DNA from 3 places in the Devosia sp. Z6_126 genome. Region 1 is predicted to be linked to each of the others. Evidence: riboswitches for the same ligand, from Rfam matches in the RefSeq annotation. Region 1 holds a riboswitch; each other region holds the start of a gene.
What was found. Region 1 has a riboswitch for cobalamin ahead of AC3YOG_RS03320 (ABC transporter substrate-binding protein). Riboswitches for the same ligand answer to the same signal wherever they lie in the genome.

Region 1 (3,268 bases):
ATCGATCATGCTGCCGCCCTCCCCCAAGCATGGCGCACTTGCTGTGCGGCTCTCTGCTTGAGTGCCGGTGTAAAGGTTTTCAGGATTGATGTAAAGGTTTACACAGGTGCATAACTGCTATGGGGGAGTGGTAGAGCGTGCCGCCTGGATCGACCTCTGCTAAGGGGCACAGGCGCACTGTTGATCGCGCAAATGACACTTGTCTGGGCGTAAGCCGGTTGCAGCGCAACCGAGCGGCGCGGGGGGCGGAGCGGGGCCGAGTGCAGCAGCAAAAGCTGGCGACCATTGAAGATGTTGCGGCCATGGCCGGGGTGTCGATCGCCACCGTCAGCCGCGCCATCAACGAGCCGACCAAAGTCGCCGACGCGACCCGCCGCAAGGTCGCCGAAGCCGTTGCCCGCACCGGCTACACCACGAATGCCCTGGCGCGCTCGCTGCGCATGCGGCGCTCCAACATGATCCTGATCCTTGCCCCCGATGTGGGCGACCCCAATTTCTCCAACATCCTCGTGGGTCTCGAGACTGAAGCCAGCAAGCGCGGCTATGGGGTACTGATCGGCAATACCCAGAACGATCCGAGCCGGGAAACCGATTATCTCCGGTTCATCAGCTCCAACCAGGCGGATGGATTGATCCTCTTTACCGGCCACCTGCCGTTCGGCTTCGGGCAGGATCGCGGCGAAACCCGCCTGCCCCCGACCGTCGCCGTCAACGAGCCGGTGACGGGGCAAAGCATTCCCTTTGTCGGGGTCGACAATGTCGAGGGTGCCCGCGTTGCCACCGAGCACCTGATCTCGCAGGGACACCGGCGCATCGCCTTTATCGGCCATTCCAGCAGCCGGGAGATCAACCGCTTGCGCGAAGCGGGCTATCGCGCGGCCCTTGAAGGGGCCGGCATCCGTATCGATCCGCGGCTGATCCTTGATGGCGATGGCACGACCGAAAGCGGACGCGCCGCCGCCGAGCTGATGTTTGTGCGCGATGCGCTGCCCAGCGCCTTTTTCTGCGTCAATGATGCCACCGCTCTTGGGGTCATCATCGCGCTTAATACGCGCCGCTATGAGCTGCCCCGCCAGTTTTCGGTGATGGGCTTTGACGATATTTCCTTTGCCAGCTTTGTCAGCCCGTCGCTGACCACGATGAAGCAGCCCCGGCACCGGATCGGGGAAGCGGCGATGGAATTGCTGCTGACGCTATTGGCCGACGAGCAGCCCAAATCCACCAATATCCTGTTGCGCGCGGAGCTCGTGGTGCGCAGCTCGGTGGCCCGGCTGGCGAGCAATTGACTGCGACACCCCTCCGCCACTTCCCCCTTGCCCAGGGTCCGGCCCGCCGCTAATACGGCGGGGTCACGGTTCCGCCATCGAGCGCGGATGAAAAGGGAATACGGTGCGGATTACCCATCAGGGGCCAAAACCGAAGCTGCCCTCGCAACTGTAAGCGGCAAGTTCACCGTCCAAGCCACTGGTCAAGCGACCGGGAAGGGGACGAGGAGCGCCAGAGCCGCGAGCCAGGAGACCTGCCGGGACAACGACCAGCAAACCGAACGAGGTGTTTCGGTGGGGTGCGGACCGGCTTTTGGCTCGTCCGATCGTTGCCGTGGCGCCCCCTTCGGGGTAGCGGGAGCATGACCTCAACTTCCCCCTCGTGTCTGGCTGATCGTTTGGCTTGAACAGCATCACGAGAGGTTTCGATGCGTCTTTTCTCCCTTCTGGCCAGCGGCATTTTTGTTGCCACCGCCAGCGCGGCCTTGGCCCAACAGGCAACCCAATACCCCCTGCGGCTCGAAAATTGCGGGGTCGAACTCACCTTTACCGAGGCACCGCAGCGGGCCGTTGGCATCGGCCAGAACAGCTCGGAAATCCTGCTGCTGCTGGGTCTGGCCGACCGCATGGTGGGCACGGCCACCTGGGTGTCGCCGGTGCTCGCCGAGGTTGCCGCCGACAACGAGAAAGTGCCGCGCCTTGCCGACAGCACCGCGAGCTATGAAGCAATCCTTGGCACCGAGCCCGATTTCATTGCCGCCCAGTTCGGGATGCGCGATGAAGCGGGCAGTCGCGAGCAATATGCCGATCTCGGCATCCCGAGCTATATCTCGCCGACCACCTGCGCCATGAAGGACGCCAGCAATGGCGATGGCGTGCGCCTCGAGCCCTGGACCAGCGAACTGCTCTACCAGGAGATCAGCGAACTGGCGGCAATCTTTGACGTCAATGAGCGGGGCGCCGAACTGGTGAGCGCGCTGCGCAGCCGCGAAGCGGCCGTGCGCGCGCAACTGGGGAAACGCGCGGCGGGCGTTTCCATGGTGTTCTGGTTTTCGAGCCCCGAAATTGCCGGGGATGCCTGGGTAGCGGGCCGCAATGGCGCTTCGGCCTATATGATGGAGGTGCTGGGCGCCCGTAACATCGTCGACAGCGATGAAGACTGGCCTTTGGTGAGCTGGGAAGCGATTGCCGCGGCCGACCCCACCGTCATCGTCGTCGGCACGATGGACCGGCGCAATCGGCCGGCCGATGACCCTGCCGTCAAAGTGGAGTTTCTCCAAACCGACCCCATGGTGAGCCAGCTCAGCGCCGTCGAGGCGGGCCATCTGGTGCTGCTCGACGCGCAGGCGATGAACCCGACCCTGCGCACGATTGGCGGGCTCGAAACCCTGGCCCAAGCGCTGCAGAGCCAAGGCCTGCTGCAATGAGCATGGCAATGACCCAGCGGCGCCGCGCGCGGCTGGGGGGATCGGTGATCGGCGGGGCAGCCTTGCTGCTGCCCCTTGCCGTGGCGCTGGGCGTGGGGATTGGCGAAATGCCCATTTCGCTCCACACCACGCTCCAGGCCATCACCAATCGCCTGGGCTGGACGCAGTTCGAGATCAGCCGCATCCAGGAAAGCGTAATCTGGGACTATCGGCTCAGCCGCTCGCTGGTGGCGGCCGCCTGCGGGGCGGGGCTGGCGCTGTGTGGCGCGATCCTGCAATCGCTGCTGCGCAACCCGCTGGCCGAACCCTATGTGCTGGGCGTTTCGGCGGGCGCCTCGACCGGGGCGGTTTGCGTTATCGTGCTCGGCATGGGGGCGGGTAGCGCCGCGATTCCGCTGGGCGCCTTTGCCGGAGCCCTGGCCGCCTTTGCCTTTGTCATTCTCCTCGCGCGAGGCGCGGCGGGCAGCGCCGAGCGCACGATCCTGGCCGGTGTCGCCGCTTCGCAATTGTTCAATGCGCTGACCTCCTATGTCGTCAGCACTTCGGCCGATGCCGAACAGGCGCGCAGCGTCATGT
Region 2 (3,268 bases), 550 kb from region 1:
ACCACGCTGTCGGGCGAGGCCGAGGTGGTGGAGCTGAGCCAAGCCCCTGGCATCACCCTCCTGCCGGTCCGCGAAGGCGGCACGTTCGAAGCCCACAGCCACGAGGGCGAGGGTCATGACCATGAGCACGACCACGAAGGCCATGACCACGAAGGCCATGACCACGAAGGGCATGATCACGACGAGCATGACCACGAAGAGCACGACCATGATCATGCCGGCGGCGACATGCATTTCTGGCTCGATCCGCAAAACGCCATGCACATGGTCGATGCCATCGCCGCGGCGCTCAGCCAAGCGGACCCGGAAAACGCCACCGCCTACGCCACCAATGCCGAGCGCGAAAAAGCCGACCTGGCCGCGCTCGAAGCCGAACTGACCGCGACCCTCGCACCCGTCGCCGACAAGCCCTTCCTCGTCTTTCACGACGCTTACCAGTATTTCGAGAACCGCTTCGGCCTCACCGTCGCGGGCTCCGTCACCGTCACCCCTGACGTCATGCCCGGCGCCCAGCGGATCGACGCCCTGCGCGCCCGCGTGGCCGAACTCGGGGCCACCTGCGTTTTTGCCGAACCCAATTTCGAGCCGACCATCATCGCCGCCATCACCGAGGGCAGCACGGCCAAAGCCGGTGTGCTCGACCCCGAAGGCGGGGCCCTCACCGAAGGCCCAAACCTTTACCCCGAACTGCTGCGCGGCCTCGCCAATGGGCTCCTGGACTGCCTGGGCTAACTAACCCAGCGGCCCCTTGAAGATAAAGAACGCCCCCAGCGCAATGAGCCCGAACCCGATCCCGTGGTTCCAGGTGAACTGCTCGCCCAGATAAGTGGCGCTGAACAGCACAAAGACCGAGAGGGAAATCACCTCCTGAATGGTCTTGAGTTCGGCGCCGCTATAAACCCCGTAGCCGATGCGATTGGCGGGCACCGCCAGCCAATACTCGAAAAACGCGATGCCCCAGCTGGCCAGCACCACCACCCACAGCGCCGTGCCGGGGAATTTGAGGTGCCCATACCAGGCAAAGGTCATGAAGAGGTTGGACGCGATCAAGAGCCCGATCGGGGCCAGCGTGGCAAAGTTCCAGCCCATCGCGACTACCGCGCGCCCTTGGTGGGCTGCTCGAGCGCATACAGCGCATCGCTGATCGACTCGACCTTCTTGCGCAGCAGCTCCTGGGCGTCATGCAGCCCGCGATTATAGTAATAAGCGCCCATCTTTTCGGCAAAGAAAGTCATCAGCATCTCGGCCGGCATCGGCCCGATGGTCTGGTCCAGCTCCAGCCGGAAATAATCCTGGATCTCCGCCACCATGGCTTTGGTTTCGTCGCGGCTGAACTTGATCGGCTTCATTGCGGGCAGGGCTCCAGAATCGGCGGCACGATAATGCCGCAGTCGCCCGTCCGGCAAGCGCCACGCCGCGATTGACCCCTCCGGCCCGCCATGCGAGAACACAGCCTGTGTCGGTTCCCCAAGCCCGTTGTGGCGCGGGGATCAAAAGGGAACACGGTGCGGATTACCCATCAGGGGCCAAAACCGTGGCTGCCCCCGCAACTGTAAGCGGTGCGCTCCTCTCCTTATGCCACTGGCAGCCAAGCTGCCGGGAAGGCGAGAGGCGCTCTATTCACCGCAAGCCAGGAGACCTGCCGGCACTGCAACGAGCTTGTAAGCTCTTTTTCGTTTCGCGCACGGAGGGTGCCGCATGAATACCACCACTGTTTCGACTGGCCTTCAGTCTCTTTCGCTGTCCCAGCGTCTTGTCGCGGGCTCGCTTGCGCTCCTGCTTGGGCTGACCCTCCTGGTCGGCACCGGCTTTGCCGGCGATTATCGCCTGCACAACGGCGCCCACGACACCCGCCACGCCATGGGCTTTCCCTGCCACTAGGGCGGGCACGAGAGACGACCAAAAATGTTCCGCAATCTGTTTTTTGCTGCGCTGGTCGCAGCCCTTTGTGCTGGCCTTGTGGCATCCACGATCCAGCATTTCCGCGTCACCCCGCTGATCCTGCATGCCGAAAGCTTCGAAGGGGAGGGTGGCCATTCCCATGGTGAGGAGCCGCCTGCCGAGCATACCCACGCCCCCGGCACCCCGGCCCATGATTATGGCGCTGACGAATGGGCGCCCCAGGATGGTCTTGAGCGCACCCTCTATACCGTGCTCGCCAATCTGCTCGCCGCCGCTGGCTTTGCCCTCGTGATCGGCGCCGTGGGCCTCCTGGCCAATATTCCCATCACGGCCGGTAATGCTCTGCTGTGGAGCCTGGCCGGCTTTGCCAGCTTCACCCTCGCGCCCGCCTTTGGCCTGCCGCCCGAACTGCCCGGCATGCCCGCCGCCGATCTGGGCGCCCGCCAGCTCTGGTGGGTCGCGACGGCCCTTGCCACCGGCGCCGCCTGCCTGCTGCTGGCCAAGACCCGGGCGGGCTGGGCCATTGCCGTGGCGCTCGCACTCGTCCTCGCGCCGCACATCGTGGGCGCCCCCGCGGCTCCCGAAGAGCCAAGCGCCGTTCCCGCCCATCTCGCCACCGCCTTTGCCGCCGCCACCATCGGCACTTCAGCCGTGTTCTGGCTGGTGCTGGGTGTCGTCTTCGGCCTCGTCAATGATCGCCTCGCCCGCCGCGAGGCTTCCCACCCCATCGGAGCTCCCGCATGACCACCAAGATCCCCACCACCGTCATCACCGGCTTTCTGGGCGCGGGCAAAACCACCCTCGTGCGTCACCTCCTCGCCCATGCCCCCAAGGGCAAGCGCATTGCCCTCATCATCAATGAATTCGGCGATCTCGGCGTCGACAAGGACATCCTCGCCGGCTGCGGCGACGAGACCTGCCGTGAAGAGGACATGGTCGAACTCTCCAATGGCTGCATCTGCTGCACCGTGGCCGACGAATTCATTCCCACCATGCAGGCGCTGCTCAACCGCCCCGAAAAATTCGATCACATCGTCATCGAAACCTCGGGCCTGGCTTTGCCCCAGCCCCTGATCCGCGCCTTCAACTGGCCCGAGATCAAGGCGCAGGTGACCGTTGATGGCGTCGTGACCGTCGCCGATGCCGCCGCCCTTGCCGAGGGCCGCTTTGCCGCCGATGAAGCCGCCGTCGACCGGCAGCGCCGCCTCGACGAAATGCTCGATCACGAAACGCCCTTGGGCGAGCTCTTCGAGGATCAGCTGGCGGCTGCAGATATGGTCATCATCAACAAGACCGATCTGGTGGATCCCGCCACCCTCGAAAAAGTCGAGCAGAACATCCGCGCCGAGCTGCGCCCCGGCGTCGG
Region 3 (3,268 bases), on a different contig from region 1:
TGTCTCTGCAAGATGACGCAGGCGGTCGATCAGAAGACGGTCCTCGGTGATATCCTGCTTGGTGCCAAAAAGCCTTTCAGGGCGGCCGTTGGCCAGCTGCACCCCTGCTGAAAGACGCATCCATCGCTTTTGACCATCTGCTCGGATGATCTCCGCGTCCATTGTGAACTCGCCTCCGGTTTCGATAGCCCGCGCGCGGGATTCTTCCATTGCGACCCGCGAGGTATCCGAATAGTGACTGACCGTGCGGTCCCGGTTCAGAGGGGTACCTCGCTCGATACCAAACAGGTCATAAACTCCAGAACTCCACCGAAGCGCATTCTCAGCCAGACGAAACTGCCAAATGCCCAAACCGGCGCTCGCTGTAGCCTGGTCTATGAGTATCAGGTCGTCGCTCAGGTCGAATGATGCGGGACTTCCACTTTCAATCTGTCCGGGATGAAAGGCCTCGAGCGCAATCATGGCCAATTGGTTCGCCGTGCCGAGGCTCCGTGGCGTTTTATCACCCAACGTCAGCAGATGGCTGGGAGAGTGGGCGTTCCCACCAAGCGGCAGAAAAGCAAGGAAGCCAACGGGATTGCCGTCAGCAAACCTTAGTTGGTCGCGAGCGAGCGTCTCGTTGGCATAGAGGTTGGCCAGCACCAAGGGTAGCCGGACTGTCCGCGCGCGCCGCTCAAAGTCCAAAGCGGCACCTTTCAACACAAGGGAGGATCCACTCTGAACCGTTGGAGTTGAACCGCCGGTCCTTAAACAGCGAAGACTGGCGGAGGATAGACCCAGCAAGGAGCGAATGCGATCCAACCTGCTGCCCAGCTTTCGCTCAGGGACAGCTGCGTGTGGCGGTCGCATGTCGAACAACTTCACCTTGGCCCCTCAGTACTGCGTGATGGACCGTAACTCATGTTCTTTAAGAAATTTCGGCCAAATAGGCTGCTGTGTCACGGCGCCCCATAATCAATGGCAGAGTGGGAACAGGCTTTGCCGATCAATACAATCTCCGGCTGGACATACGGCGCTTTTAGGCGGGCTCACCCCAGCGATCACGATAGACCAGCTGCTCGAGCGGGAGGCGCTGGCGCCATCCACGCTGCTCGAGTTCTGGGCTCGTCATTGTCTGCTCTACCAGCCCCGCGCAGAGATAGGCGATTACGCGTAGCTGGGAGGGAATGCCCAGCACCTCCTTGAGAGCTCCTTCATCGAGAATACTCACCCAGCCGACACCAACCCCTTCTGCGCGTCCGGCCAGCCACAGGTTCTGGATGGCACAAACCGTGCTGAACACGGCCATGTCGGGCATATGGGTCGCCCCAAGCGCCACGGGACCTGCCCTGCCCGGGTCGCAGGTCACGCAGATCCCGACTGGCGCTTGCAAAATGCCCTCAAGCTTGAGGGCCGCATAATCTCTTCTGCGCTCAGGCGGGAACATGGCCATCGCCTCCGCATTGGCGCGCTCGAAAATGGCCCTGATCCGCGCTTTTTGTGCTGGCGCGGTGACGATCAGGAAGTTCCAGGGCTGCATCAACCCGACTGAGGGAGCATGGTGGGCGGCCTCTAGCATGCGCCATAACACCGCCTCCGCAACGGCGTCAGCCAGAAAATCCCGTCTCACGTCACGGCGCGTCTGGATGGCCCTGTAAACCGCGGCCTTCTCCTCGGCGGAAAACGGACCTAACGGTGCATATTGAAGGGCGGCGGGGCGATCAAAACTGGCAGGCATGGCGATGCTCCTGTGGTTTGACAGGGGCTGCTCTCCACACAGCGACCGATATAGGCCTGGCCGGTCTTCTGGCTCCGGTTCAACTCCTTCGGGAGCCTTCCCGGCCAAGACCAGTGGCATAGTTCCCGAGGATCCCCGTTACAGCGCTGGGCGCGCCGCGGTTTTGCACCGCGTTTCCGATTCTCCCGCAAGCGCGGGCACCGAGGCAACAAATTGCTAGAGCCGGTTTCCGTTCTTGTCCAGCTTCGAAAGTTCGCCGACGGACCAGGATCCCGCTAGCAGCGCGCAACATGCAGCGGATATCGATCAAGGTCGCCGCAGGCACAGCGCCGCATCTGGAAGGAGGGATTAAGCAGACACCCGTATTGCACGCGTGGGTTTGGTGCCGCGCGATTGCCATCAATTGGGCGCCCAGGTGGCCTCGACGTGGTGTGCGGCCGATCGGTGCACTTGTAGGAATTGACCATCGGGTTCGTCCATGGCCGCGCCAGGGACGAATATAGGCCCCACCAGAGATGGCCGGAATCGATCACCGGCTTGTGAGCTTGTGGCTTGCCGCGTTCGTGGACAGGGTGTTCGCGAAGCGTCGAGTAACAAGGGGAGACGGTCACCATGACCACCGATTGCACCGGGCGGATCGCCAGCCGTAGCGAACAGACAATAACGGCCTATCGCCAGAGGGTCCATAACTTACGCCTGATGGCCGAGCGGGAAGATCGGGCCGGCGGGGATATGCTGGACTCACCGGCTGGTTCTGTGCCCAGAATGAACGCTGGGCACCCAGCACCGTGCGGCAGTATCGGGCCGCCATCCTGATGGCACTGGAGACGTTACCGTCTCATCCTAAAGCGCGTACGCTCCCTGTAGAGCGCTTGCACAGGGGGCCCTTGCCGAAGAGGTCGGGACCTCGAAAGACCTCGGCAAAGAAGCGCAAGAGCCTACCCATCGCGCAGTTCACCCGGCTGGAGCAGTTCCTCCATGATTCGGGTCGGTCAGATGACAAGCTGATCCGGGGCTTCCTGGTCTTCGGGGCAGCGCTCTTCCTGCGGCCCGTCGAATATCTCAACGCTCGGGTGGAGGGCATGATGTTGATGGTGCAGAACGCCAACGCCACCAATGGGCGGGGAAATGGTGAGGAACGCGAGCGTGATCTTGAACCCATGGGCAAGAAGGCTATTGCCCCGCTAGTGAAGTTCCTGGACCGCCTGTGTGCAGCGGTCCATGAAGCCGGCGCCTGGAAGAAGCTCCATAGCCGGCTCGCTTCGCGACTGGCCCGCATCTGCAAATGCCTCGGCATCGCGCGGGTCAGCCTCTACACCCTGCGCCATGTCGGGATGGCTACGGCCAAGAGCTGGATGGCGCCCGAGGAGGTCGCCGCCTCGGCGGATCATGCCTCGGTCCACACTGCCATGACGCATTATGCCAAGCGCAGGACAGGTTGGGTGGGACTTCAGGCTGGCAGGACGACCCTCGCCGGCAAGCGTAGAGAGGGTCAGGGGTGCTGCACAGGTCTTTCAGCCACCGGGACAGCCTGTGCGTCATTGGACGTGA

Region 2: another riboswitch for cobalamin. It lies ahead of AC3YOG_RS00590 (CbtB domain-containing protein); the one in region 1 lies ahead of AC3YOG_RS03320 (ABC transporter substrate-binding protein).
Region 3: another riboswitch for cobalamin. It lies ahead of bluB (5,6-dimethylbenzimidazole synthase); the one in region 1 lies ahead of AC3YOG_RS03320 (ABC transporter substrate-binding protein).

Annotation. Positions count from the first base shown of each region.
Region 1 is NZ_JBYUNO010000001.1:665,042-668,309, forward strand. It holds gene AC3YOG_RS03310 (sugar ABC transporter ATP-binding protein) at 1-9, opposite strand, end outside; gene AC3YOG_RS03315 (LacI family DNA-binding transcriptional regulator) at 261-1,286, shown strand; cobalamin riboswitch at 1,336-1,541, shown strand; gene AC3YOG_RS03320 (ABC transporter substrate-binding protein) at 1,694-2,692, shown strand; gene AC3YOG_RS03325 (FecCD family ABC transporter permease) at 2,701-3,268, shown strand, end outside.
Region 2 is NZ_JBYUNO010000001.1:116,991-120,258, reverse strand. It holds gene znuA (zinc ABC transporter substrate-binding protein ZnuA) at 1-732, shown strand, start outside; gene AC3YOG_RS00600 (DMT family protein) at 733-1,089, opposite strand; gene AC3YOG_RS00595 (DUF2164 domain-containing protein) at 1,095-1,349, opposite strand; cobalamin riboswitch at 1,444-1,661, shown strand; gene AC3YOG_RS00590 (CbtB domain-containing protein) at 1,699-1,881, shown strand; gene AC3YOG_RS00585 (CbtA family protein) at 1,906-2,646, shown strand; gene cobW (cobalamin biosynthesis protein CobW) at 2,643-3,268, shown strand, end outside.
Region 3 is NZ_JBYUNO010000005.1:44,112-47,379, forward strand. It holds gene AC3YOG_RS18500 (diguanylate cyclase domain-containing protein) at 1-702, opposite strand, end outside; gene bluB (5,6-dimethylbenzimidazole synthase) at 1,019-1,717, opposite strand; cobalamin riboswitch at 1,759-1,937, opposite strand; gene AC3YOG_RS18510 (hypothetical protein) at 2,605-3,268, shown strand, end outside.